Linked DNA regions of Bdellovibrio bacteriovorus HD100. The protein of the gene in region 1 interacts with the protein of each later gene in a pairwise test. Links are inferred from orthologs where the notes say so. Each region holds a gene or a part of one and is shown in the gene's direction. Other genes may lie near its edges. The genes, in order: eno and rpe.

Region 1 (7,815 bases):
GCTGTTTAACTATTCTCAATTGGCCTTGAAGGACCTGGATCAGATGAATCAACTGGTCAGTGACAAGGTCAAAGAGTCGAAAAAGTCATCCAGCGGCAAAGCGGTGCCACTGAAAGAGGCACTACAGGCAGTGTATGCACGCCCCAATGATGACGAGATGATCGAGAAAGTAGTGTCTCCTTTGCGTTCAAATCTGGATGAATTGGAGTCCTGGGAAAAAACGATCAGTCAACTTACTGACGAAGCGATCAATGCCCTGAAGAATCCTCGTGCTTTTAAACCTGTCGTGCAAGTGACCTACGTCATTTTCCTCGAGAATTTGCTGGCGGAAATCAAGCCCCATGCGAAAAATGACGGTTTTGAAAGAAAGATTGCCGAACGTATTCGTGACGCAAAAATTGAAGTCACGAAGGACGCCATCAGCGAAAGAAAGCTGCGCATGATGAAGGACACGACATCTCCTTCCGAGATCGCCGGCAGTATCCTGGCCCATAAAAACGAAACTCCGTCTGAAAAACCGGCAGAATCTGCCGCCTCTGAACAGTAATTTCCCTCGACCGGACCGGGCCCAAGTCTGTTTCGACTCTGGGCCAGCGTCAAACGATAGATCTCCTCAAGTCTTCAAAAATCGCCTCAAATTGACTCAAGTTCTAATGAACTCCTACCGATAGAAACACCATGTGGGCTGGATGCCCTTGAGCAATTAGGAGGATTCGATGTTTCTGCAAGGCGATTTGCAATTAGTGTTCGATGCGCTCTACACAGTAGGGGCGATCGATCCTGTATTGAAACTTGATTGGTCCGAAGTCACACGTGAGATGATGGCAAACCCACAGATCCTGAGTGACGCTTTCCAGACAATCAACGGCTGCCGTGGCGACAAAGATCTTCTGGTTCAGAAGCTCCACATGATGGATCCAAGATCCGTGAATTATATCGCTATGGAGGTGGCCCGTGAGTTTTGTGAGTTCCAGGATCGCACAGAGTTGCACTAAGGTTCTTTGCCTGTTGTTGCTGTCTTCTGTCGCGAATGCGTGGGAAGTGGACTTCTCCCGTCGTCAGGTAGAATTCAACAAGGTTAAAAATGAAGACCGCCTGCCGGCCAGCGTGCAGGAGGATCAGTCCGTCAACATTCTTAGCAAGGTGTTTGATTCGGTTGAGCCGACTCAGGACATCGTGATCATGAATACGGAAAAAGGCTTCGTTCCTGCGCAGGTGCGCCTGAAAAAGGGCGGCAACTATCGCATTCACGTGGTGAACGTGAACAACAAGGAAAAAAACGTCAGCTTCGTGCTGGATGCTTTCTCTGAGCATCACAACACGGTGTTTGGCGAACAGAAGACTTTCCATGTGACACCAAAAACGGACGGAATATTCTCTTACCAGTGTCCGGAAACGGCCGTGCAGGGGAAGTTCATTATTTATTCCGATGCGGCAGCGCCTGATCGCATGCCGGCGTCCAAGTAATTTTTTATCCGAGGAAAGGCACCCATGTCTGACCAGTCGAACGTTTTCAAACAGACCATTCAGCAGAATCTCGGTCCTGTTGCGAAATACCTGGACGACAAGGGTGTGTCCGAAATTCTTATCAATGGCCATAAGGAAATCTTCGTGGAAAGAAAGGGTAAGCTCGAAAGAGTTTCCGAGTCTTTCCCGTCCGAAGATGATCTGCGTGCCGCGGTGAACAGCATCGCGCAAAGTGTGGGTCGACGTATCGATGATGAATCGCCTCGTCTGGATGCGCGTCTTCCGGATGGTTCCCGTATTGCGGCGGTGATCCCGCCGATGTCCCGCAAGGGCACGACTCTTTCCATTCGTAAATTCACGAACAACAAAATCACTTTTGCCGACTATATCAAATTTGGTGCGATCACCGAGGATGGAGCACGTTTCCTGGACATCTGCATGTTCCTGGGAAAAAACATCATCGTCAGCGGTGGTACGGGTTCCGGTAAAACGACATTGCTTTCACTTTTATGCACGCGCATTCCGAAAGGTCAGCGAGTGATGGTGATTGAAGACTCCTCCGAGCTGCAGGTTGATTACGAGCACGTGGTGATGTTTGAAACCCGCCAGGCCGATGCCATGGGTAAGGGTGAAGTCACGATCAAGGATCTTTTAAAGTCCGCCCTGCGTTTGCGTCCCGACCGAATCATCGTGGGGGAGGTTCGTTCCAGTGAAGCGATGGAACTGCTGAACGCCATGAATACCGGTCACAAAGGATGTATGGGAACGGTCCACGCCAACACGCCAGAAGATGCGATTGTGCGGTTGGAAGCCCTGGCTCAAGGTGGTGATGCGAAGATCAGTGAGAAGGCTTTGCGCTCTCAGGTGTCTTCGGCGATTGAAATTATTATCCAGGTCTCACGTTTTTCGGACGGATCTCGCCGTATCGCAGCAATCAGCGAAGTGCGCGGATTCAGTGCGGATGGTTCATACAACGTGATCCCGATCTTTGAAATGTCCCGCCTAACACGCCGTCCCGACGGAACCCTGGAAGGAAAACTCCAGCCCACAGGCAACGTGCCGTCGTTCATGGAAGAAATCATCGACAACAACCTGCCCTTCCCAAAATCCAAGTTCGCAAAAGTCGCCTAAAAGGTGCCTGGTGACTTTTTACACCTACGCCGCGTTAATCCCATAACGCAGTTGCTCTGCACAGAGTGAAATATCGTTCGTTTTTTTGTGTTTAAAGAGTGGAAAAACTAGGCTAAGACCTTCTTCGTGCACTTTAGTTGTAAGATTTCAAACGCAGTTTTAACCGTTCTGGAGCAGCAAGGCGAAGACCTCAGCCCGCTGTATGAGCAGATCCATCTTCCGATGGAATTGCTCAAAGACTCGTCTTATTGGATGACTGCGCCTGAAATGGAAAACTTCCTGGAAACCGTACTGCGCCTTCCGCTGAAGCGAGAAGAAAACATTCTGCAGCGTGCGGGACATGAAGGGCCGGAGTTGCGTGCGTGGGGAGTGCTGGACAGCGTTCTGCGCATGATGCCGCACCCTCAGGAAATCTTCAACCAACCAGAGCAGTTCCTTTCTTACTTTATCTCTCCAAAACCACCGATTGAAAATCTTCGCCGTGATGAAGCCAGCATCTCGTTTGATCTGCCTTTGCCGGCAGAGCAATACCCGCTGGTGACGACTTACCTGAAGGCGGCGTTCGAGTCCCTGCCGGTTTACGTTGGTCAGCCGGCGGCGGTCTGTAACTGGGAAGGCATCACCATTCAGCTGAACTGGTCGACTCAGCAAAGTTCGATCTTCAGCGAATCGGTCGGCCATCAGGTCAGCCCGGCTTTGTTCCAAAGTCTGATCGATGATCTTCAGCGCACCCAGCGTGAACGTGAAGATCTGCAAAAATATGTCGGTGACCTTGAAGAAAGAATCCGTACAATTGAAAAACAGAATCTGAAGTCCGCCACCGGCGTTCAGGCGGAAGTGCCAGAGAATGCAGCGTCTTCGCTGCTGCCTCATGAAGGCTCTTTGTCCCACCTGAATTTCGACAGCGAAACTCCGGGCTATGTTTTGAGTCAGAATCTGGCGCGCCTGCACGACTACATGGTGCGCGCCCAGCAGCTGATCACCATGCTTGCAGCCCAGGGGAAAATGACCCCGGCGGTGAAAGAAGCCATGAGACGCGTTGACTGGGAGTTCGTAAAAACCCAGTACCCGCGCACGGTCTTTGAAAGCATGGATCTGGTTAAGAAAACGATGAATAAAAACGCCGACAAAGAAGGAAATCAACATGTCTGAAATCATCAGTGTCATCTCTCGTGAAATCCTGGACAGCCGTGGAAACCCGACTGTAGAGGTTGAAGTTACAACAGCTGACGGCAATATGGGCCGCGCAGCAGTTCCATCTGGTGCCTCCACAGGTGCTCACGAAGCTTGCGAGCTTCGCGATGGCGACAAAAACCGTTTCCTGGGTAAAGGCGTTTACAAAGCTGTCGACAATGTTCGTGAAAAAATCGCTCCGGAAATCGTGGGCCTTCAGGCAACTGAACAGGTTTACATCGATAAAATCCTGCGCGACATCGACGGCACTGAAAATAAATCCAACTTGGGCGCAAATGCGATCCTGGGTGTTTCTTTGGCAGTTGCCAAAGCGGCAGCTAAAGACTGCCGTTTGCCGCTTTACCGTTACGTTGGTGGCTCTCAGGCTTCTCGCTTGCCGGTTCCATTGATGAACGTTCTGAACGGTGGCGCGCACGCGAACAACGGTTTGGATATTCAGGAATTCATGATCGTTCCAACTGTGAACAACTCATACGCTGAGTCCCTGCGTGCAGGTACTGAGATCTTCCACACTCTGAAAAAGATCCTGGCGAAAAAAGGTCTTTCCACAGCAGTAGGTGACGAAGGTGGCTTCGCGCCGAAATTGGGTTCCAATCAGGAAGCTCTTGATTTGCTGATGAATGCGATTGTGGATGCTGGTTATGATCCAGGTCAGAACGTGTTCCTGGCGTTGGACGTGGCTGCAACTGAAATGTTCAAAGAAGGCAAATACGAATGGCAGGGTGGTCACATCAGCCCGACCGAACTTCTTGGCATCTACAAATCCTGGGCAGAGAAATATCCTCTTGTTTCCATTGAAGACGGCTTCGCGGAAGACGACTGGGATTCCTGGGTTCAGTCCACAGCTCAAATGGGCTCCACTATGCAGTTGATTGGTGATGATTTGTTTGTGACCAATCCAAAACGTCTGCGCATGGGTCTTGAGAAAAAAGCGGGTAACGCTTTGTTGGTGAAAGTAAACCAAATCGGTACTTTGACTGAAACTTACGAAGCCGTGAACCTGGCTCAACGTAACAAATTCCGCACAATCATGTCCCACCGCTCTGGTGAGACGGAAGATGTGACGATTGCAGATCTGGCTGTAGGCCTGAACTGCCATCAGATCAAAACAGGCAGCTTGTGCCGTGGTGAAAGAACCGCGAAGTACAACCAGCTTCTGAGAATCGAAGAAGACTTGGGCGGTATGGGCCTATACTGGGACAAAGCCGCCTTCCGATAGGCGGCCGCTGAAAAGGGTCCGACTGACTTCGTTGTGCTGCGGGCATCCTGCCCTTGCCCTTCGGGCTGACGCGCAAGAATAGCTTCCTGCTATTCTTGTCGGGCTCTCTCCTTCTCTCCGACGTGCTTGGAGCACGCCTCCGTTTCGGAGAGAACCCTCCGCCTTGCATTCGAGCCCTTTTGAGCGACCTTGGTTTTGGGGTGGCTTTGGGGGACTGGCTCAAAAGCTCGCCTTTGGCGGGCTTTTTTGCGTTTTGGGAGAGAGTGTTCGTAAGTTTTTTATTGAGGATACTTAGATGGAAATAAATAGATTAGCCGATCGAAGTTTTCGTCAGTTGACGTCGTCGAAGACGGGTGAGGAGTTTTCCTTGTCGGCGGTGATCTCAGGTGCTTTGGGGGCTCAGGGGCTTTTTATTTCTCATGAGATATTGGAGCCTGGGAAGTCTTCATCGGCGCCTCACTTTCATAACGGCACGGATGAAGTGGTTTTCGTTACCAAAGGCAGTGTCGTTGCCAAGGAAGGTTCCGAAGAGCTGATCTTGCTGGTCGGTGACAGTGCTTGCTTTAAGGCTCAAAGTGGGTTGCCACATTTTATTTCTAATCAATCCAGTGAGGTGGCCGAGTTTGTTCTGATTCGTTCTCGTCTTGACCAATCCGATGTCGTTTATGGCTAAAAGGCCCGTTGCGCAAGTTGTGCAACGAGCCCTTTCGTTAGTCTAATCCCAATTTGGCGGCGATGCGGCCGCCATAATCCGGATCGCATCTCTTGAAGTGTTCTATGTTTTTGGTTTGCAGGTCCTCTGAAATGGTTTTCATCGTGCCTGCGATGTTGGATGTTAAACGGTCTTTTTCTTCTTCGCTGAGCATTCGATACAAATTTCCGGCCTGCGTGAAGTCGTCATTGTCTTTGTGGGAGTCATGACGATCCAGAGTGCCTGACAAATTCAAGGCAGGGTCTTTGAAGCTTTCGTTCTGTACCGGACCGCCAAAACCATTGGGTTCATAGTTGTCCTGTCTTCCTCCGTTGCCGTCGAATCTCATGCTGCCATCGCGGTGATAACTGTTTACTTCCGAGTGCGGGCGATTCACTGGCAGGTACTGATAGTTTACCCCCAGGCGATAGCGTTGGGCATCCGGATAGGCGAACAGTCGTCCTTGCAGCATCTTATCCGGTGAAAAACCCACGCCCGGTGGGACGTTGCTTGGTGAAAAGGCGGCTTGTTCGACTTCAGCAAAATAGTTTTCCGGATTTCTGTTCAGCTCAAGAATCCCGACATCCAACAGTGGGAATTCGCTGTGTGGCCACACCTTGGTAAGATCAAACGGATCAAACCGGAATTGTTCGGCCTGACGTTCAGTCATAATTTGAACCTTCAAAGCCCAGCGTGGGAATTCCTTTCTTTCAATCGCCTCGAATAGATCGCGACCGGCATAATCCGGATCAGTTCCCGCCAGTTCGACGGCTTTGGCGACAGGAAGATTTTTGATCCCTTGCATGGATTTGAAGTGGAACTTCACCCACACGCGTTCGTTTTTATCATTGATAAAGCTGAACGTGTGGCTACCGTAGCCATTCATAAAGCGATAGCCATCTGGGATTCCGCGATCACTGAATAAGATCGTGATCTGGTGCAAAGCTTCAGGAGCTTTGGACCAGTAATCCCACATACGCACCGGGTTTTTATATCCTGTTTGCGGATCGCGTTTCTGCGAGTGGATGAAGTCCGGGAACTTCAAGGGATCTCGTTCAAAGAAGACCGGCGTGTTGTTGCCCACGATGTCCCAGTTGCCTTCTTCGGTATAGAACTTTAAGGCAAAGCCGCGCGGGTCGCGCTCGGTATCTGCGGAACCTTTTTCTCCTGCGACAGTTGAAAAGCGCAGGAAGGCTTCGGTCTTTTTGCCGATCTTTGAAAAGATCGCCGCTTTGGTGAAGCGCGTGATGTCATGAGTGACGGTGAAGGTGCCATAGGCGCCAGAGCCCTTGGCATGAACCACGCGCTCTGGAATGCGCTCGCGGTTGAAGTGCGCGAGCTTTTCAATCAGGTGATAGTCCTGCAAAGCCACCGGGCCGCGCGGGCCGGAAGTAAGGCTGTGCTGGTTTTCAGAAATGGGAATGCCTGCGGATGTTGTGAGTGTCTTTTTCATAAATTAACCTCGTGCGGGGATGAAGAAATGGGATAAAGCCTGCAGACGGCGCCAGAGGCGTGATCCTGGGGCGGGTGGTTCAGATTGAAGCTCATTGAACAGTCGCACCAGATCGTCGCGGCCAAAGGCTTCGGCAAAGCTCAAAGCAGTCTGCCCCTTGGGGTTGCGGGCATTCAGGTCGGCGCCGGCTCGGAGCAGCTGGCGGGCGATTTTGTCATGGCCCTTAAAAGCCACGCCCATAAGGATGGTATTGCCACTGTTGTCGCGCGAATTGACGTCGGCGCGACAGGAGATCAGCAGACTTACCAGGGAAAGGTGGCCATTATAGGCGGCCAGCATCAGCAGGGAGTGGCCCTTGTGGTTTTTCAAGTCGGGATTTCCCAGATTCTTCAGATAAGTCATTACCTGGCTGTAGTCATTTTGGCGAACGGCCTCAAAAACCGGGTCTTCGGTTTGTGCCGTCTTAAGATAGTCTGCCCACGTTCTCATAACACCTCTCTTGCTTTCACTAAGATCGGCGAAATGAAGGTATAAATCGAATCGATAATAAATATGAGAACTATCGATATTAACTATAAAGGCAAGGCTGGACCTAGGCTTCGGTCCTGTAGCCTTCGTCTGGGTATATAGCTAGAATGGATTCATGTCTTACACTCAGTT
Region 2 (2,878 bases), 1.9 Mb from region 1 along the record:
GTGTGAAGTGTGAGCAAGGTCCGCGTCTGTTTTCTAGGAACCCCTGAATTTGCCGTGACCTCTTTGAAAGCTCTGTTGTCTGATGAGCACTTTGAGGTCGTGGGTGTTGTCACCCAGCCTGACCGTCCTGCCGGTCGTAAACTCCAACTGACTCCAAGTCCTGTAAAAGCTTTGGCTCAAGCCCACAACCTGAAGGTTCTGGCGCCGGAGTCCTTGAAAGCCAATCCACTGATGCTTCAGGAAATCAAAACCTGGGGTGCTGAGGTGGCGGTGGTTGTGGCCTTCGGTCAGATTCTGACCCAGGAATTTTTGGATTCCTTCCGCTTTGGTTGCGTGAATGTGCACGGATCTGTTTTGCCACGCTGGCGTGGGGCGGCTCCGATCCAAAGAGCCATCGAAGCCGGTGACGTCGAAAGCGGCGTGACCCTGCAGAAGATGGTCAAAAAATTGGATGCCGGTGACATCATCGGCATTCGTCGTGTGAAAATCACCCCGGACATGAACGCATTGCAGTTGCACGATGTGCTGGCCCAGTTGGGTGCAGAACTTCTGCAAGTGGAACTGATGGACTATGTTCGTGGCAATCTGGCGCCGACACCTCAGGATGAATCCAAGGTGACGCTGGCGAAAAAAATCGAAAAGATGGAATCCCAGATCGACTGGAGCACGTCTGCCAAAGCGATCGACGGAAAGATCCGCGGCTTTGTCTATGGCCCGGGCACTTACACGTTCTTGCAGGGGAAAAAGCTGAAACTGCACAGAGCCACGGTCACTCGTGACGGCGGCTCTATCGGCAGTGCCAAGCCCGGCACGATCACCGCTGTTCATGAAGATCATATTTCTGTTGCGACCGGTGACGGTGTTTTGCAACTGTTTGAAGTTCAGCCTGAAAGCCGCAACCGCATGGCGATTGCTGATTTCCTGAAAGGTCATGCTTTGAAAGTGGGGGATCAACTTGGCGTCTAAGATGGTGGCTCCTTCCATTTTGTCGGCGGACTTTGCCAATCTTGAAAAAGAGATCAAGGCGGTCGCACAGGCGGGCGCTGACTGGATTCACGTCGATGTGATGGACGGGCGCTTTGTGCCGAATATCACTATTGGCATCCCGGTGGTGAAGGCGCTGAAAAAAGTGTCGCCGCTTCCGTTGGATGTGCATCTGATGATCGAAGAACCAGAGCGCTATGTGGAAGAATTCGTGAAAGCGGGCAGTGACTATCTGACCATTCACGTGGAGTCCACCAAAGACGCCGCAGGCACTTTGAAACGCATTCGTGAATTGGGCGCCAAACCCGGAATCACATTGCGCCCACGCACGGCGGTGGAAGAGGTTCTGCCTCTGTTGCCTTTGTGTGACTTGGTGCTGGTGATGACGGTGGAGCCGGGCTTCGGTGGGCAGTCCTTCATGAATGATCAGGTGGCGAAAATCACTCGTCTGCGTCAGGAAATTTCCTCGGAGAATTTGTCCTGCCTGATTGAAGTCGATGGCGGAATCAATGCGGAAACCGCGAAGATTTGCCACGAGGCGGATGTGTTCGTTGCCGGCAGTTATGTCTTTGGCAAAGAGTACGGATCGGCGATTGCCAGTCTTAAAGGGTCGTAAAACGGACGACCCTCTTCCAGATAAATAGCCCCCAGCCCCTGTTCTTGCGCCAGCATCACGCTGTGCACGCGGCGACTGACAATCGGGGTGAGCATTTCCAGTGCCTTTTCAACGGCGACAAATTTGAAATCTTTTATTTCATACATGGGCAGGCGGATGTTTTGCGCCTGATATTCGGTCAGATTTTTGGCGGAAAAAAGCAACTGCATGTATTCACCTTTGACGTCGCGGTTGCTGACATAGTCCACCGCCAGCAGCGAGCCTGCCTGGATATTCAATCCCAGTTCTTCTTTGAGCTCCCGTTGCAGAGCTTCGCTGGGGGACTCTTCGGCTTCGACAGTGCCACCAGGTAAAATCCAGGCCGGATTATAGGTGGGTTGTACGATCAAAAGCTCACCTTTATAGAAAAGAAGTACGCCCACCCCGATGCGTTTTTTTGGCAAAGAGGCGTAGTATTCGCGGTCATCTTTGTAACTTCGTAACATAAGCGCTCCAAGGTCGTGTGTATCTGGACTGGGCTTTCGGTAGGGTGGGACTTGAGTCGTTGACCCTGCGAAAGAGTCTCTTCAAAATTCTAAAGGATGCCTAAATTTTTTGGGTTACAAAAGGAGAAGACTTTATGAAAAAGCTCTTGGTCACGTTGGCGATTGTTATGGGTTTCGGGAGCGTATCTCACGCAGACATTCTGCTAGAGCCGTATCTTGGTTACGAAATGGGTAAAACCACAGATCCAGATGGGAAAATTAATGGAACTCAGTTGGGTTTGCGCCTGGCTTACAGATCCCCAGTGATGTTCTGGGCGGGTCTTGATGGGACTTTGGGTATCAGTGGAACATCTGAGTTGGATTCCGGACCTGATGAGTCTGCGAAAAGAACTACCGTATACGGTGTTGTCGGTCTTGATTTCCCGATCCTGGTTCGCGCATGGTTGGGTTACGGTTTCATGAACGACATCGATCTTGAGGACAGCGGTAAAATGAAAGGTAAAAGCACAAAGCTGGGCGTAGGCTTCACGGGTCTGCCATTCCTGTCTTTGAACGTGGAATACCTGAAAGAAACATTCGACGAAGTTGACGGTATCGACATCGACGCTAAAAACGAATCCGTTGTTGTTTCCGTATCCCTGCCTCTGGAGTTCTAAAAACCAATCAAATTCCAATCCAAAAGCCACTCCGTTGGAGTGGCTTTTTTCGTTTAAAAGGTGCCTGGTGATTTTTTACACCTACGCCGCGTCAAAAAGGGCTGAAAATGCTGCGCTGTAGACGTAAAAAGTCACCA

Evidence for each region.
Region 2: the proteins of eno (region 1) and rpe interact in binary tests that used the Escherichia coli proteins (3 or more experiments, as listed by UniProt). The link is inferred for Bdellovibrio bacteriovorus HD100 from one-to-one orthologs.

What each region holds. Positions count from the first base shown.
Region 1 is NC_005363.1:742,002-749,816, forward strand. What follows is about bases 2,878-5,876. They hold eno (phosphopyruvate hydratase), read left to right. Parts: upstream 2,878-3,742; coding sequence 3,743-5,011; downstream 5,012-5,876. Other genes in these bases: BD_RS03625 (hypothetical protein), read left to right, coding at 2,878-3,750; BD_RS03635 (cupin domain-containing protein), read left to right, coding at 5,388-5,684; BD_RS03640 (catalase), read right to left, coding at 5,722-5,876. Outside these bases: BD_RS03605 (hypothetical protein), read left to right, coding at 1-547; BD_RS03610 (cytochrome P450), read left to right, coding at 717-995; BD_RS03615 (cupredoxin domain-containing protein), read left to right, coding at 955-1,467; BD_RS03620 (CpaF family protein), read left to right, coding at 1,492-2,598; more of BD_RS03625, read left to right, coding at 2,725-2,877; more of BD_RS03640, read right to left, coding at 5,877-7,155; BD_RS03645 (ankyrin repeat domain-containing protein), read right to left, coding at 7,159-7,644; BD_RS03650 (septum formation initiator family protein), read left to right, coding at 7,799-7,815. UniProt on the Escherichia coli protein: Catalyzes the reversible conversion of 2-phosphoglycerate (2-PG) into phosphoenolpyruvate (PEP). It is essential for the degradation of carbohydrates via glycolysis.
Region 2 is NC_005363.1:2,674,896-2,677,773, reverse strand. The notes cover bases 1-2,783. They hold rpe (ribulose-phosphate 3-epimerase), read left to right. Parts: upstream 1-967; coding sequence 968-1,600; downstream 1,601-2,783. Other genes in these bases: BD_RS12590 (outer membrane beta-barrel protein), read left to right, coding at 2,220-2,741; BD_RS12595 (NUDIX domain-containing protein), read right to left, coding at 1,546-2,085; fmt (methionyl-tRNA formyltransferase), read left to right, coding at 10-966; def (peptide deformylase), read left to right, coding at 1-13. UniProt on the Escherichia coli protein: Catalyzes the reversible epimerization of D-ribulose 5-phosphate to D-xylulose 5-phosphate.